Regions from separate parts of the Bradyrhizobium sp. U531 genome, predicted to be linked through region 1. Evidence: predicted binding sites of a transcription regulator. Region 1 holds the regulator's gene; the other holds the start of a gene.
What was found. The regulator LexA, encoded in region 1, represses DNA repair genes until DNA is damaged. The targets are predictions, from matches to a motif close to TGTTCNNNNTGTGTTCNG.

Region 1 (7,339 bases):
GTCGCGGCACCGACATCGTCAAGGCCATCGCGGCCGGTGCGGACCTCGTCGGCATCGGCCGGCTGCAATGCTGGGCGCTCGCAGCCGCCGGCGAAGCCGGCATCGCGCGGATGCTCGAGCTCCTGGAGGACGAGGTGCTGCGCTGCCTCGGCCTCTTGGGGGCCACGTCGTTTGCCGAGGTCGACAAATCCTGCCTGCATCCGGCGACCGCAACCAATGCGCCGAGCGTGTTCAGCGCGTTCCCGCTGTTCGACCACGACCCTTACCGGTACTGATCGGCCGGTACTGATCGGCATATCCCAAGTGAAAAGGACGCAGGTGACATCGCTCTCTCCCGGCAGCGCCGATGCGCTTCTGTTCGATCTCGGGCGCGTGGTGCTCGACATCGACTTCTCCAAGGCGATCGCCTGCTGGGCGGGACATGCCGGCTGCGCCCCTGAGTCGATCGTCGCGCGCTATGTGCGCGACGAAGCCTATCGGATGCACGAAGTCGGCAAGATCAGCGACGAGGAGTATTTCGCCTCGCTCCGCAGCTCACTCGGGATCGGCATTTCGGACGCGCAGTTCCTGGAGGGCTGGAACGCGATTTTTGCGGGCGAGATGCCCGACATCGCCGAGCTTCTGCCGCGTGCAGCAAGACAGATGCCGCTCTACGCCTTCTCCAACACCAACCGGCCGCATGTCGATTATTTCTCGAGGGAATATGCCGATCTGCTCGGCCATTTCCGAACGCTGTATCTGTCGTCCAGCATCGGCTTGCGCAAACCCGATGCGGAAGCTTTCGACCATGTCATCGCCGAGATCGGCGTGCCCGCGGAGCGAATCGTGTTCTTCGACGATCTTGACGAGAATGTTGAAGGCGCGCGGGCGCGTGGATTGAGGGCCGTGCATGTGACGTCGCCGCGCGATGTCGGGAACGCCTTGAAGCCGCTGGGCATCTGAGGTTACGCTGTCGTCGTCAGCGGCCGGCAGCGCACACATTCCGCGCTGCTAATTTTTGCACACGTATGGAACCTGATCACTTTGTGCATTTTTGTACAAAGTTCCGGGAACGGAATACCACCCTTCGGACTCATGACTCCGTTGGGACTTCTACACCGGACTGAACCAAGTGCTGGGCAAAACCTACCTTACAAAACAAGCCTCTCTCCTGCTTGAATTCGCAAGAACCACCTCGGATTCCGACCTGTCCGCCAAGTTGATCAGCAAGGCTGCCGACTTGAAATCGCAGGCCGATCCGCTGCCCGACAAAGATCAGGGCCCCAAAGCTCCCGACGTCGCATCGGATATCAGCCCGGACAGGCCGACCGGGAGTTGATCGATGCTGGCCGTGGCGCTGGTCATTCTCGTCCTCGCCATGGCCACGCTGCTGCCGATCGGTCTCATTCTCTGGATCATGCCGCGTCGCGCTTGAGCTTGCTTTCCATCCGAAGGTGAAAGCAGCGAAATCCATCGCCCGCGCCATCGCCATCTTTGCCTCTGTTCCCACGCTCGGTTAGAAGACTGTCGGAACATTCGTCCGACCCTGCCGAGCTGGAGTTTCGCCGTGGCCCTGATGCCGGTTTCCGACGCCCTTGCTGCGGTGCTGGCGGGTGCAGAGCCGCTGCCTGAGCAGATGGTTTCGCTCGACGAAGCCCATCACCGCGTGCTCGCTCATGACGTCGCGGCGCGGCGCACGCAGCCGCCCCAGGCCATGTCGGCGATGGACGGCTATGCGGTGCGCGCGGCCGATGCGGCCAGGATCGATGCCAAACTGACGGTAATCGGCGAAGTCGCAGCGGGCCGGCCCTTTGCTCAAGCGGTCGGCGCCGGCGAAGCCGTGCGAATCTTCACCGGCGGCGTCGTCCCCGAGGGGGCGGACGCCGTGGTGATCCAGGAGGACACCGTCGCCGACGGTAACAGCGTCACGATCAGGGAGGCTGCGATCGTCGGACGGCATATCCGCCCGGCCGGCGTCGATTTCCGCGAGGGCGAGGTGCTCCTGCGCAAGGGAAACCGCCTGACGGAACGCGATCTCTCGCTCGCGGCGGCGATGAATTACCCGCACCTCGCGGTCTGCCGCCGCCCGAAGGTCGCAATCCTCGCCACCGGCGACGAGCTTGTGATGCCAGGCACCACGCCGGGGCACGGCCAGATCGTCTATTCGAACGGCTATGCCCTGCACGCGCTCGCCCGCAGCGAGGGCGCCGAGACCATCGACCTTGGCGTGGCCGCCGATACGCTTGCAGCCACAGCCGCCGGCATCCGGCGCGCCCGCGAGAGCGGTGCCGACATCCTGATCACCACCGGCGGCGCGTCGGTCGGCGACCACGATCTGGTGCAGCAGGCACTGAAGGACGAAGGCACGGCGATGTCGTTCTGGAAGATCGCGATGCGGCCCGGCAAGCCGATGATGCACGGCCGGCTCGGCGCGATGCGTGCGGTCGGCCTGCCCGGCAATCCCGTGTCGTCCTATGTGTGCGCCTTCCTGTTCATGGTGCCGCTGATTCGCGCGCTGTCGGGCCGTTCAGTGATTCATCATCGTCGCGAGCGCGCCGTGCTCGGAAAAGATCTCGGCGCCAACGACCAGCGCGAGGATTATCTGCGCGCGCGCCTGGAGCTGCGCGACGACGGCACGCAGATCGCCCTGCCCGTCAATCATCAGGACTCCTCTCTGCTTGCGAATCTCGCTGCGGCACAGGTACTTCTCGTGCGCCCGCCGTTCGCACCGAAGGCCGAGGCCGGCAGCCCCTGCGAGGTGCTGCGGCTCCCCGCCTGATTTGCGCGATTACACGCATTCCGCGAGTTTCGTTTCGTTCACGGTAAATTAAGCAGTTGCGGAACATGTATCGAACATATAGTGTCCGTTCATGATTTGTTTCGAGGATGTAGCGGCTTATCGCTGAATTCATCGTCTCGGAATCGAACGACATCAACCGGGGGACTTTGGTCGAGATGTTAACGCGCAAACAATACGAGCTTCTGCGGTTCATCAGCGAACGTCTGAAGGAAAGCGGCGTACCGCCCTCCTTCGACGAGATGAAGGATGCGCTCGACCTGCGCTCGAAGTCGGGCATTCACCGCCTGATCACCGCGCTCGAAGAGCGCGGCTTCATCCGCCGCCTGCCCAACCGCGCCCGCGCCATCGAAGTGATCAAGCTGCCGGAGCTCCAGGCTGCTGCCAGCAACCGACGCGGCTTCACGCCGAGCGTCATCGAGGGCAATCTCGGCAAGGTCCGCGCGAGCTCCATCCCGTCCGCGGACGAGGGCGAGCGCCCCGTGGCGGTGCCGGTGATGGGCCGCATCGCCGCCGGTACGCCGATCGAGGCCCTGCAGACCCGCAGCCACACGATCAGCGTACCGCCCGACATGCTCGGCTCCGGCGAGCACTACGCCCTTGAAGTGCGCGGCGATTCCATGGTCGAGGCCGGTATCCTCGACGGCGACATGGCTCTGATCCAGCGCAACGAGAGCGCCGATACCGGCGACATCGTGGTGGCGCTGATCGACGATGAGGAAGCGACCCTCAAGCGCTTCCGCCGCCGCGGTGCCTCGATCGCGCTCGAGCCGGCCAATGCCGCTTACGAGGTGCGCATCCTGCCGCCGAACCGCGTGAAGATTCAGGGCAAGCTGATCGGGCTTTACCGCAAGTACTGAGCCCGAAACGGGCTCGATACTGAAATCACCTGGCGCCTGTTGCGCGCCGTCGATCGGCAGCGCCGATCAGAGATTGGAGCGGATGATGGTCCGCTCCGGCTGGATGGTCCTTCTGGTATTGCACAGATTGTCCGGCCCTTCTTTCACGGCGAGAGTCTCGGCAAGCCGCGCGAAGCCAGAGCGCATCGCAGTTCTTTCGAGACCGCCATGTGCCAGTTCGTTCTGTGCCAATTTATTTTGAGTGGTGCGCGACGGCGCTGATCCCCGCATCAGCGTCGCGCGTTGCCCATGTGTCATGGGTGATGACCGGGCAATGCGCATTGCAATCGCGAGCCGCGATTCTCTTTGACGATCTCAAGCCATTCGATTTCCGCGGTCGTCGACAACCGCCTGCCCGAATGCACGCAGGCAGACTTTGTTCCTGTCGGATTCGAAAAGATAAAGTGATCGCGGCACGTGGATCCCAGCCGTAGATTTGCCTACAACCAAGCAGAGCGTTGCGTGCTTCCACTCCGAGGCCTGTGCCTCCAAGGCAGGTGCGGGTCGTCATCTTCGAATGAGGAGCAACCCGATGTGTGACTACAGCCTGCATGCCGTCGCGACGCGCCCCGCTGAAGTGGGCGAGACGATCGTCACGACAACGTTCCGCGGCACCTCGACGCGCGGCTTCGCCTCCGAGGCCGATCTCACCGTTGCGGTCTGCCTGCTGCCGGGAACGGAGCTCGCCTTCGCCGACAACGTCCGTTACGACAACCGCTGGATCTGGACGCGCACCGTCAACTCCCGCGTCGGCAAGTTCGGCAAGATCGATCCGCACGTTCCCGATCGTCACCATGACGCGATCGAATTTCCTGATGGCAAGTACGTACTGGTGACGCAGCTTGTCGAAGGCCAGCGCGCAACCGTGCTGCAACTGCCGGTGACGCAGCCGCTCGGCGAACGCGAGCACAAGCCTGAGACCACCGCCGACAGCCGGTCCCCGATCACGCCGATGCCGATCGGCTGACAGAGACGTCAGTCCTCCGCCTGAAGATCGGCCTCCGACGGGGTCGCATCCTTGGCGCGCGGAGCCGCCGCCCTCGGCATCAGGGCCGTTTCGAAATCTCCCTCGCCGGCGGCCGCCGGCGACCAGGGGCGGTTCGTGCCTCTCGCCCTCACCGCCTGAACCGAAAAGCCGTCGCCACGCCGGGTCAGCGCCAGCGTACCCTGTCGCAGCAGCCTTGGCCGGTCCACCACCATCGCCGCGCAGTCCGGCGGCGCCGGCCGCGACGTCACCACCAGCGCTGCGCGGCTGCAATCGTCCGCGAGCGCGTCGATGCGCGAGGCCAGCGCGACCAGCCGTCCGTCGGCGAGCGGCGTGACGCAGCCCGCCTCGTCGCACGATATGCCCTCAGTCAGCGAGGCGCTGCCGGCATCGCGGGAATCGGCATCGGCCGCGAGCCATTCCTTCAGCAGGAAATTGTCCTTGCCCGTCCTGATCAGATGCAGACGCCCGTCCCCGCCTCGCACCGCGACGCTGGCGCCGTCCCGGGCAACCAGGATGTCGGGCTGCCGCACCGACAGGCCCCAGGCGATGGAAGCCAGCAGCACGGCGGCACCGCACCAGCGCAAGGGCGTGCGCAACAGGCCCATCAGGATGAGGCCGAGGCTCGCCGCGATCAGCGGCGCGATGCCGAAAGCGGGAATGCGGCCGACCGCGCCCGGCAGCGCCGCCACCCAACGCGACACCGCAACCATCCAGTCGATACCGATCCCCATCAGCCACCAGAACACACCATCGAGCCCGAAAGGCGCCGCGAGCAGGCCCAACAGCCCCGCCGGCATCACCAGCGCCGAGACCACCGGCATCGCGCCGAGATTGGCGAGCACGCCATAGGGCGTGACACGATGGAAGTGGAAGGCGGCATAGGGCGTGGTCGCAAGTCCCGCGATCAGCGACGCCAGGAACAGCATCGCAATCTCGCGGCCGCCCCACATCGCGATCCGAGCCGTCGTGGAGTGATCCGGCGAGGCGAACAGGTTCGGCATGCCGATCTGGACCAGCGCGACCAGACCCAGCGTTGCCGCGAACGACATCTGGAAGCTCGGATGCACCAGCGCCTCCGGCGCAACCGCAAGCACGATCAATGCCGCCACGGCCAGCGTGCGGAAGGTGATGGCGCGGCGATCGACCATCACGGCGATCAGCACCACGGCCGTCATGAAGAACGATCTCTGCGTTGCCACCTCCGCGCCCGAGAGCAGCAAATAGAACGCGGCCGCAACCAGCGCTGCGGCCGCCGACCATTTCTTGATGGCGAAGCCGACAGCAAAGCCCGGGATCAGCGCCAGCAGCGCGCGCACCGCGAAGAAGACGACGCCTGCGACCACCGCCATGTGATAGCCGGAGATCGACAGAACGTGTCCGAGCCCCGAGATGAACATGGCGTCGTTGACGGGCGCGGTGATCGCATCGCGCCGCCCGGTGAGCAGCGCCGTCGCGATCGCGCGGTTGTCGCCTTCGAGCGTGGCGCGGATGCGGGCATCGATCGCATCGCGCAGCCCCTGCATGAAGGCGGCATAGCGCAGCCTTAGACCGCCGGCGTCCGGCGGCACGGAAGCCGTGATCCCGCCCATCACGAAGCCGGAGGCCCCGATGCCCTGGAAGAACATGTCGCGCGAAAAATCGTAGCTGCCCGGGCGCACCGGCGAGAGCGGCGGCATCAGCCGCGCCTTGAGTTGCACGAAGCTGCCGACCTCGGGTGCAGTCCCCTTGCGCACCGACAGGCGCACGCGCTCGAGCTTGACGTCACTGCGCTGCGCCTCCATGGCGGTGACGCGCAGCACGAAGCGATCGGTGCGCTCACGGATGTCGCGCGTCTCGACGAAGCCCGACAGCGACACCGAATAGAGCGGTTTTGCCAGAACGGTGTGGGCCATGCGCGCGGTCTTCCAGGTCGCCATCGCAAAGCCGGAAGCGACCGCCGCGATCATGATCGCAGGCGCGAACAGCCGGCTCCGCCGCAACAGGATCGCACCGAGCAGCAGCGCGATCCCCGTCGTCGCCACAACCCACAGCACCGGCTCGTGATCGGCGGCAAAATACAGCGCGATGCCGCCGCCAAAGGCAACCGGCACCCACGGTAGCAGCCGCCCCGGGCCCGCTTCGGCGCGGACCCATGCGCGCAGCGTTTCGACGATCGCGGGCCAGATGCCAAAGCCCGCCGGGACAAAGCCGCCGGCTGGCGCAGCGCGGCCGACCGGCCACGTCCCGGCAACTCCCTGGGACCGCACTGGCCGGCCCGGCTCCGCCATATCCCTGCACCTAACGCGACGTGACTGGCGTCGAGGCTACCGGAACGTGCGACTGCGCGAATGGGCATATTATACTTGACGTACCCAAAGTGATCCTATAGGTTTGGATCAACAAGGGGAATCGTCATGAAGTCCGTTTTGTCCGCCAAGCACTTCCACAACGAAGAGGCCGCTTACGCCTTCGTTGAAGCTCGCTTGTGGCCGAACGGGCCTGTCTGCCCGCATTGCGGCGGCGTGGAGCGCATTTCCAAGATGGGCGGCAAGTCCACCCGCATTGGCGCTTACAAGTGCTACCAGTGCCGCAAGCCCTTCACCGTGAAGGTCGGGACCATCTTTGAGTCCAGCCACATCCCTATGCGCCATTGGCTTCAGGCGATCTTCCTGATGGCCTCCAGCAAGAAGGGCATCA
Region 2 (7,339 bases), on a different contig from region 1:
GAGCCGGACCGCGCGCTCGATCGCCTCATGGCCGGTCGCCAGCGGCTCCTCGCCGACCGTGCCGCTCTCTTCGAGGATGTCGGGCAGCCGCGAATCGTCCTCGTCGTCGGCGGTCGCCGTGGCGGGATCGAAGTCGGGCGGCGCGTCGCTGGCCGCGGTCCGCGGCGCTTTGCGCGCGCGGTCGTCCGGATCGTCGGTGGAATCGTGAACCATGGAGCGAATTTAGGCGCTGGGGGAGCCGATTTGAAGTTCCGGCGCTGCCGCACGCACAGGACGGCGGCGCAGTTCCCGGTAACGCATCCTTAAGTCTGTTAACAGCGCGGTAACCCCGCTTAACAGCCCTTTAACTTAAAACTCTCGATAAATCTTACGCGAAAAAGTGGTGGTTCCGTAACCATGCGGTTCGCCTCGCGCGGCGGTGCGGGCGCTGCATCCGGGGACGGCAGTTGCGTTGGAGTTAAGTGATGAAGAGGCTCGTTGTGGGCGCAGCCGCGTTGGTTGCAGCCGGCTGGACAGCTTCGGCAGATGCCGCCGACATGAATTACGGGCAGCGCGCCCCCTATACCGTCAACCAGCCGCTCAATGCGTATAGCTGGGCCGGTCCCTATCTCGGCGGCAACATCGGCTACGAGTGGGGCTCGGTGGACAACAATCCCTCCAAGCCCTCGGGCTTCGTCGGCGGCGTGCAGGCCGGCTACAATTTCCAGAACGGCCCGTTCGTGTTCGGTGTCGAAGGCGACATCCAGGCCGCCGGCGCCGACGACACCTTCGCGCCGTGGAAGTTCTCCAATCCGTGGTTCGGTACCCTGCGCGGCCGCGCCGGCTATGCCTTCAACAACGTGCTGTTCTACGGCACCGCCGGCCTCGCCTTCGGCGAGCTGCGCGCGCAGACCTTCGGCTGGTCGGAATCGCACACGACCGCCGGCTGGACCATCGGCGCAGGTGCGGAAGTCGGCCTCACACCGAACTGGAGCGCCAAGTTGGAATATCTCTACATCGACCTGTCGACGACCCAGTTCGCAATTACGGGCGTGTCAAACGGCTATAGCGCCAGCGTTGTGCGCGCAGGCGTGAACTATCGCTTCTGATAGCTGAAGAAGAAACTACCGGACAACAACCTCCCGGCCGCTCGCGGCCGGGATTTTTTTGCGCGAAATATTGCGCCGAATGTTGCGCGTCGGGCCCGCTAAGACAGGATGACGAGATTGACCGCCTTTGGTCCCTTCCCCTTCTTGTCGGGTTCGACTTCGAAAGTAATGCGCTGTCCTTCCGCAAGGTCCTTCAGTCCGGCCCGCTCCACAGCAGTAATATGCACGAAGACGTCGCGGCCGCCGTCGTCAGGCTTGATGAATCCGTAGCCGCGTTCGCCGTTGAAAAACTTAACCGTTCCCGTCATGGCCATCGGGAAACTCCCCCTCATTGCTCCTCCGCCGCGACGCAGACACACGTCGCGACATGACCGGGCGTTACGGAGCCCGGGAGAGCTGGCCATCCTTGGGCGGACCTGAGCGGTCCGGCCGGATCTTTCTTAGGCCTTCACTCCGCCGCAACCATTCGCGGAAGCGGAACGTAAAGCCAGTCACGAAAACAGCATAATACGGTTCTCTGCGGATTGACTACCGCTCCTGCATATTTTTCCCAAGAATGCCGGAGTGTTACGGCCTCTCGCTAGAGCTTGGGGACCTCCAATCGGAATCTGGCAGCGCCGCCCTGGCCGAGCGGCATCTCCAGCTCGGGCAGGATGGTCTTGAGTTCGCCCTGCAGCGTGTAGGGCGGATTGACGATCAAGAGCCCGGTGGAGGCCAGCGCTCCGCCCTCGAGCTGGGGCGCGACGCTGAACTCGAGGCGCAGACAATTTCCCGGTGGTTTTGCTGCGGCTGCGAGCCGCGCCACGGTCTGCGCCAGCAGCTCGGTGGCGCGCCGGCTCTTGGCCGGATACCAGATGAGGTAGATGCCGGTCGGCCATTTCGCGAAGGCCGTGGCGAAGGCATCGCCCAGCCGTTCGAACTCGTCCTTTGCCTCGAACGGCGGATCGATCAGCACGAGGCCACGCCGCTCCTTTGGCGGCACGAAGGCCGGCAGCGCCACCCAGCCGTCGAGATCGACCACGCGGGCCTGCTCGTCGCGGCGCAGCGCGCCGATCAACGCTTTCCGTGCCTTCGGCTCGAGCTCGCAGGCGACGAGGCGGTCCTGTGGCCGGAGCAGGCCGCGCGCGATCAGCGGCGAACCCGGATACGCCTTGAGCTCCCCCTTCGGATTGAAGGCGCGGACGATGTCGAGATAGGGTTTTGCCAGCGCCACGCTTTCGTTCGAGAGCCGGGCCTGCATCAGCCGCGCGATGCCGGTCAGCCATTCGCCGCTCCGGCGCGCCTCGTCGCTGTCGAGATCGTAGAGGCCGGCGCCGGCATGGGTGTCGATGACGCGGAACGCCGCCGGCTTGTCCTGCAGATAGGTGATGATGCGCGCCAGCACGATGTGCTTGATGACATCGGCGAAGCTGCCGGCGTGGAAGGCGTGGCGGTAATTCATGGGAATAGGACTACGTTGTCTTGCGCGATCCTAACCCCTTGTCATTGCGAGCGCAGCGAAGCAATCCAGAAATGCGTCCGCGGAGGCACTCTGGATTGCTTCGCTGCGCTCGCAATGACGGAGCTAGCCGCCCCTGATCGGCGGCATCGTCACCTGGTCGCGGCGGCAGGCGCGGCGGTCGGTTTCCTCGCAGGCGCGGAACTGCAGGTCCTTGCTGAGGCAGATGCGGACCTCGGACAGCCGGGTCCGGTTGCAGGTGACCGAGACGGCGGCATTGCTCAGCCCCGGATTGGCCTTGATGAAGGCCTCCTCCACCTCCGCCGGCGACACGGTCTTGGCTTGCGACAGATCGAGATATTCGGCGGGAATCTTGATCGCGGCGCGCGCCTTGCGGATCGTCTCGAAATAGCTGCGACCCTCGAGGCCCGAGCAGGTGCCGTGCTTGTCCCATTCGTTGAAGATCAGGCCCGGCGCCGGCATCAGATCGAGCATCGAGGAGACGATGTTGCGGTTCAGCCGGGGCGATGGGCGCTGGCAATATTCCGGGAAGCCGTTCTCATATTGCGGCCACAGCCCATGCACGACGAAAGCGTAGGGCCGCCCGCTGCACTGGATCTGGGAGCGTCCGCCCCGCTCGGCGGCCTCCTCGCAGAACGAAGGCGACCACGACAGCGACAGCACATAGAAATCGAACGCGCCCGGCGCGTTCTGCCGCTTGTCCTGGGCCTTGGCGCCGCCGGCGAGAGTGGCGAGCCCGGCGGCGAGGGCCAGCGAGATCATCAGGCGGCAGAACGGACGCAATCTGGAATGAAACATGGCGACGCCCCTCAACTAGACTGTGCAGGGAAGCCTAGCAGGCGATAGGAACATTTCAAGAACAAAATTCGAGCGAGCGCCGTCCGGCCGGTTGATCGGCCGAAATCCGGTCTTCGAATCAGGGCTTGGCGGCGCGGCAGGCCGGGTTGTAGGCCCAGTTGCGATCGAGCCCGACCACGCACCACTCGACGCCGTTGCCGTAGCCGGCGAAGCCGCCATCCTCGATCAGCGAGTAATGCACCTTGCGCATCTTGCCGTCGTTGAGCATGGCGTCAGCGGTGCAATAGCGGCGCGGAATGTTGTCGGACTGCCAGGGCCGGAACGCGGTCTCGCGCACGGCGGAGAAGCCGGTGATCTTCAACGAGGAATTCCAGAACGTGCTTTCCTTTTCCCAGAACTGGGTGGCGATGGTCGGCAGCGCCCTGTCACAATCGGCGACGGTCCCGTCGTAGCGCGGCCCGCTCAGCCAGAAGTTCAATTCGAGCGGGTTGGCGGCCCTGGCCTCGCCGAGCGACATCGCCCCGAACAGGAGGCCGAGCAAAGCGGCAAAGCGGAGCGATTTCGGGGAGGAGGCGCGCATGGTCAATCCGGACGGCTGAAGTCTAGCGAAGGCCGGACGGTGCCGCGAAGGCCGGGGTAGGTCAAGTGCAGCGCGGCAACACTTCGCCAGGAGTTGACCACAACGTCGCAGTCGGCAGGGCATCGGTTCTTTTCACTTCCAGTCCGGCACCGTAAACTGGCGGCCAATCAATTGGAGTGACGGGAATGCGAATCATTGCGGCCGCGGGCCTTCTTGCGAGCCTGGTTGCCTCGGGTCTGACGGCGAGCCAGCCGGCGCGTGCCGACTATGTGCCGCCGTTCAAGGGCAATGACACCGGCGGCATCATCGCCTATTCGATGGCCACCCAGGTCGATGCCCGTCAGGTCGCGGTCGATCACTGCGCGCGCTACGGCAAGGTGGTCAAATTCCTCGCCGTGCAGGCCTATGAGGGCGGTTACATCTCGTTCTCCTGCCGCTGGGTGCCGTACGGCGCCGCCGAGCAGCCGATCCGCACGCTGTACTGAGACCCATCGTATCAGAGCGCTCAAATAGCGCCGCCATCTCGCAGCCGGGAGATTCCCACATGACGCGCAAACTCGCTTTGCTCGGCTCAAGCCTTTGCCTCGTCCTGTCGGCAGGCAGCGCCAGCGCCGAAGATCTGCCCGTGCGCAAGGCCGGCCTCTGGGAATTGAAGATGGTTCGCACCGGCGGGCCGGTGCCAGAGATGACCATGCAGCACTGCACCGACGAGACCGTCGACAAGGAGATGAACAACAACGTCTCCCCGATGGCCAAGCAGATCTGCTCCAAGCAGGACGTCAAGAAGACCGCGGCCGGCTATGTCAGCGATTCCGAGTGCAGCGTCGCCGGCATCAGCACGACCTCGCATGCCGAGATCACGGGCGATTTCAACTCGGCCTATACGGTGAAGACCACCTCGCACGCGCAGGGCGGCGCCGCAGGTGCCGCGGGCCGCGACACCGCGATGACTCTCGAAGCGAAATGGCTCGGCGCCTGCAAGCCGGAGCAGAAGCCCGGCGACATCGTGATGCCGGGCGGCTTCAAGATGAACGTGCGCGACATGGACAAGCTGAAGGCGCTGCTGCCGAAGTAGGCCTCTTTCCCTCTCCCCTTGTGGGAGAGGGTGGCTCGCCGCGAAGCGGCGAGACGGGTGAGGGGTCTCTCTCCGGGTGCGGCACTCTTGCTTTTGAATTTGCCGAAGCAACCCCTCATCCGGCGCTTCGCGCCACCTTCTCCCCACAGGGGGAGAAGGGAAGAGCCACCTACACCGGTATCCTCACGCTCGCCCTCAATCCCCCCATCGGGCTGTCGCCCAGCGTGATGTCGCCGCCATGCGAGCGGGCGATGTCGCGGGCGATGGCGAGGCCAAGGCCGGTGCCGCCTTCGTCCTGGTTGCGGGCGTTGTCCAGCCGCAGGAACGGCTTGAACACTTCTTCGCGCAAATGCGTGGGAATGCCGGGGCCGTCGTCGTCAACCGTCACGGTCAAATAACGGTGATCGCGCTGTCCGGTGATGGCGATGCTCTTGCCGTAGCGCGCCGCGTTGGTGACGAGGTTGGCGAGGCAGCGCTTGAACGAGGCCGGCTTCACCGTCACCACGGGCAGGCCGTGGAATGCGACGGTCGCGGTATGGCCGTGACGCTCGGCGTCGCCGCGCAGCTCCTCAAGTGCCTGCGCCATGTCGGTCGGCTGCGACTGCTCGCCGGAATCGCCGCGGGCAAAGGCGAGGTAGTCCTCGAGCATCATCGACATCTCGTCGACGTCCTTGCGCATCCCGTCGAGCTCGGGGCTGTCGCCGATCAGCGCCAGCTCGAGCTTGAAGCGGGTCAGGATGGTGCGCAGATCGTGGCTGACGCCGGCGAGCATCGCGGTGCGTTGCTCCATCGTGCGCTCGATGCGCGACTTCATCTCGAGGAAGGCAATCGAGGCGCGCCGCACCTCGCGCGCGCCGCGCGGGCGGAAGTTCGGGGCTTCGCGGCCCTTGCCGAAGCTTTCGGCGGCGTCCGCGAGCCGCAGGATCGGCTTGATCTGGTTCCGCAGGAACAGCACCGCGACGATCAGGAGGATCGACGACGTGCCGACCATCCAGAACAGGAAGATCTCCGAGTTCGAAGCATAGGCGGCGCTGCGCTGCGCGAACACGCGCATCACGGCATCGTCGAGCTGGATGCGGATCTCGACGAGATTGGAGCGGCCGACCGTGTCGATCCAGAACGAGCGGCCGATCTGGCGGCCGAGCTGCACCGACAGCGTCTGGTCGAGCAGCGAGAAGAACGGCTTTGGTCCCGGCGGCGGCATGTCGCCGGCGGGCAGGAAGTCGACCACGAGGCCGAGGCGCTGCTGCGCGATGCGGCGGATCTCGTTGCGGTCCTTGTCCTGCGGATAGCCCTTGTAGACGTCGATCAGCGCGGCGATGTCCTGCACCACGGCGGCCGACAGGCGGCGCGTCACCGTGTTCCAGTGCCGCTCCATGAACACGAAGGCGACGACCGACTGAAGGATCACCATCGGCACGATCATGATGAGGAGCGCGCGGGCATAGAGGCCGGTCGGCATCCAGCCCTTGAATGCGTTGCCCATCCAGCCATTGACGGCGGAGACGCGGCCGGCGGCGCTTCGGAGCAGCGTCAGGCCGGTATCGATCGTGCTCATCTGGCGCGCTTCACTTGCGTTATGGCGAGGCCACCAGCCGGTAGCCGATGCCGCGCACCGCCTGCAGGAACAGCGGATTGGCGGGGTCGGTCTCGATCTTGCGCCGGAGGCGGTTGATCTGCACGTCGACGGCGCGCTCGTTGACGCTGCCATTTCCGGTCAGCGCGCTGCGCGGCACGGTCTCGCCCGGCGTCTCCGAGAGGATGCGCAGCATCTCGCGCTCGCGGTCGGTGAGGTGGATGACCTCCTCGCCCTGGCGCAGCTCGCCGCGATCGAGGTGATAGATGTAGGGACCGAAGGCGATCTTCTCGACGGTCGTGGCCTGCGGCGGCGGAGCGGCGCGCTTGAGAATGTTGTTGATGCGCAGCGCCAGCTCGCGCGGCTCGAACGGTTTTGCCACGTAGTCGTCGGCGCCGATCTGCAGGCCCTCGATGCGGGCCTCCGCCTCGTGCCGCGCCGTCAGCATCACGATCGGCACCGAGGAGGATGTGCGGATGAAGCGGGCGAGATCGAAGCCGGTCTCGCCGGGCATCATCACGTCGAGGATCAGCAAGTCGAAATGCAGGCCCAGCAATTTCGACCTTGCATCGCCGGCGCTGGCGGCGGTGGTGACGCGGTAGCCTTCGGCCGCGAGGAAGCGCGAGAGCAGGTCGCGGATGCGGCGGTCGTCGTCGACCAGCAGCAGATGGGGCGCGTCATCGGCCGGGCGAGCCGGCGGGCGGGCGAGAGTGGCAGCGAGCGGCACAATCACTCCTTGGTGTCTTGATTGACGGACGCGAAG

Region 2: the regulator LexA is predicted to act here: its motif matches at 3,392-3,409, upstream of QRQ56_RS36045 (ribonuclease T2 family protein).

Annotation. Positions count from the first base shown of each region.
Region 1 covers NZ_JASVEN010000001.1:1,069,060-1,076,398, reverse strand. Annotated here, with positions in the region: gene QRQ56_RS05370 (alpha-hydroxy acid oxidase) at 1-275, shown strand, start outside; gene QRQ56_RS05365 (HAD family hydrolase) at 319-942, shown strand; gene QRQ56_RS05360 (hypothetical protein) at 1,112-1,318, shown strand; gene QRQ56_RS05355 (molybdopterin molybdotransferase MoeA) at 1,547-2,758, shown strand; gene lexA (transcriptional repressor LexA) at 2,935-3,636, shown strand; gene QRQ56_RS05345 (hypothetical protein) at 3,703-3,957, opposite strand; gene QRQ56_RS05340 (hypothetical protein) at 4,208-4,642, shown strand; gene QRQ56_RS05335 (ComEC/Rec2 family competence protein) at 4,651-6,930, opposite strand; gene QRQ56_RS05330 (IS1595 family transposase) at 7,057-7,339, shown strand, end outside.
Region 2 covers NZ_JASVEN010000013.1:110,903-118,241, reverse strand. Annotated here, with positions in the region: gene uvrC (excinuclease ABC subunit UvrC) at 1-213, opposite strand, end outside; gene QRQ56_RS36060 (outer membrane protein) at 465-1,088, shown strand; gene QRQ56_RS36055 (cold-shock protein) at 1,187-1,402, opposite strand; gene QRQ56_RS36050 (23S rRNA (adenine(2030)-N(6))-methyltransferase RlmJ) at 1,669-2,529, opposite strand; gene QRQ56_RS36045 (ribonuclease T2 family protein) at 2,653-3,345, opposite strand; gene QRQ56_RS36040 (hypothetical protein) at 3,464-3,925, opposite strand; gene QRQ56_RS36035 (hypothetical protein) at 4,111-4,410, shown strand; gene QRQ56_RS36030 (DUF3617 domain-containing protein) at 4,470-5,000, shown strand; gene QRQ56_RS36025 (ATP-binding protein) at 5,170-6,558, opposite strand; gene QRQ56_RS36020 (response regulator) at 6,578-7,309, opposite strand; gene QRQ56_RS36015 (MarR family winged helix-turn-helix transcriptional regulator) at 7,306-7,339, opposite strand, start outside.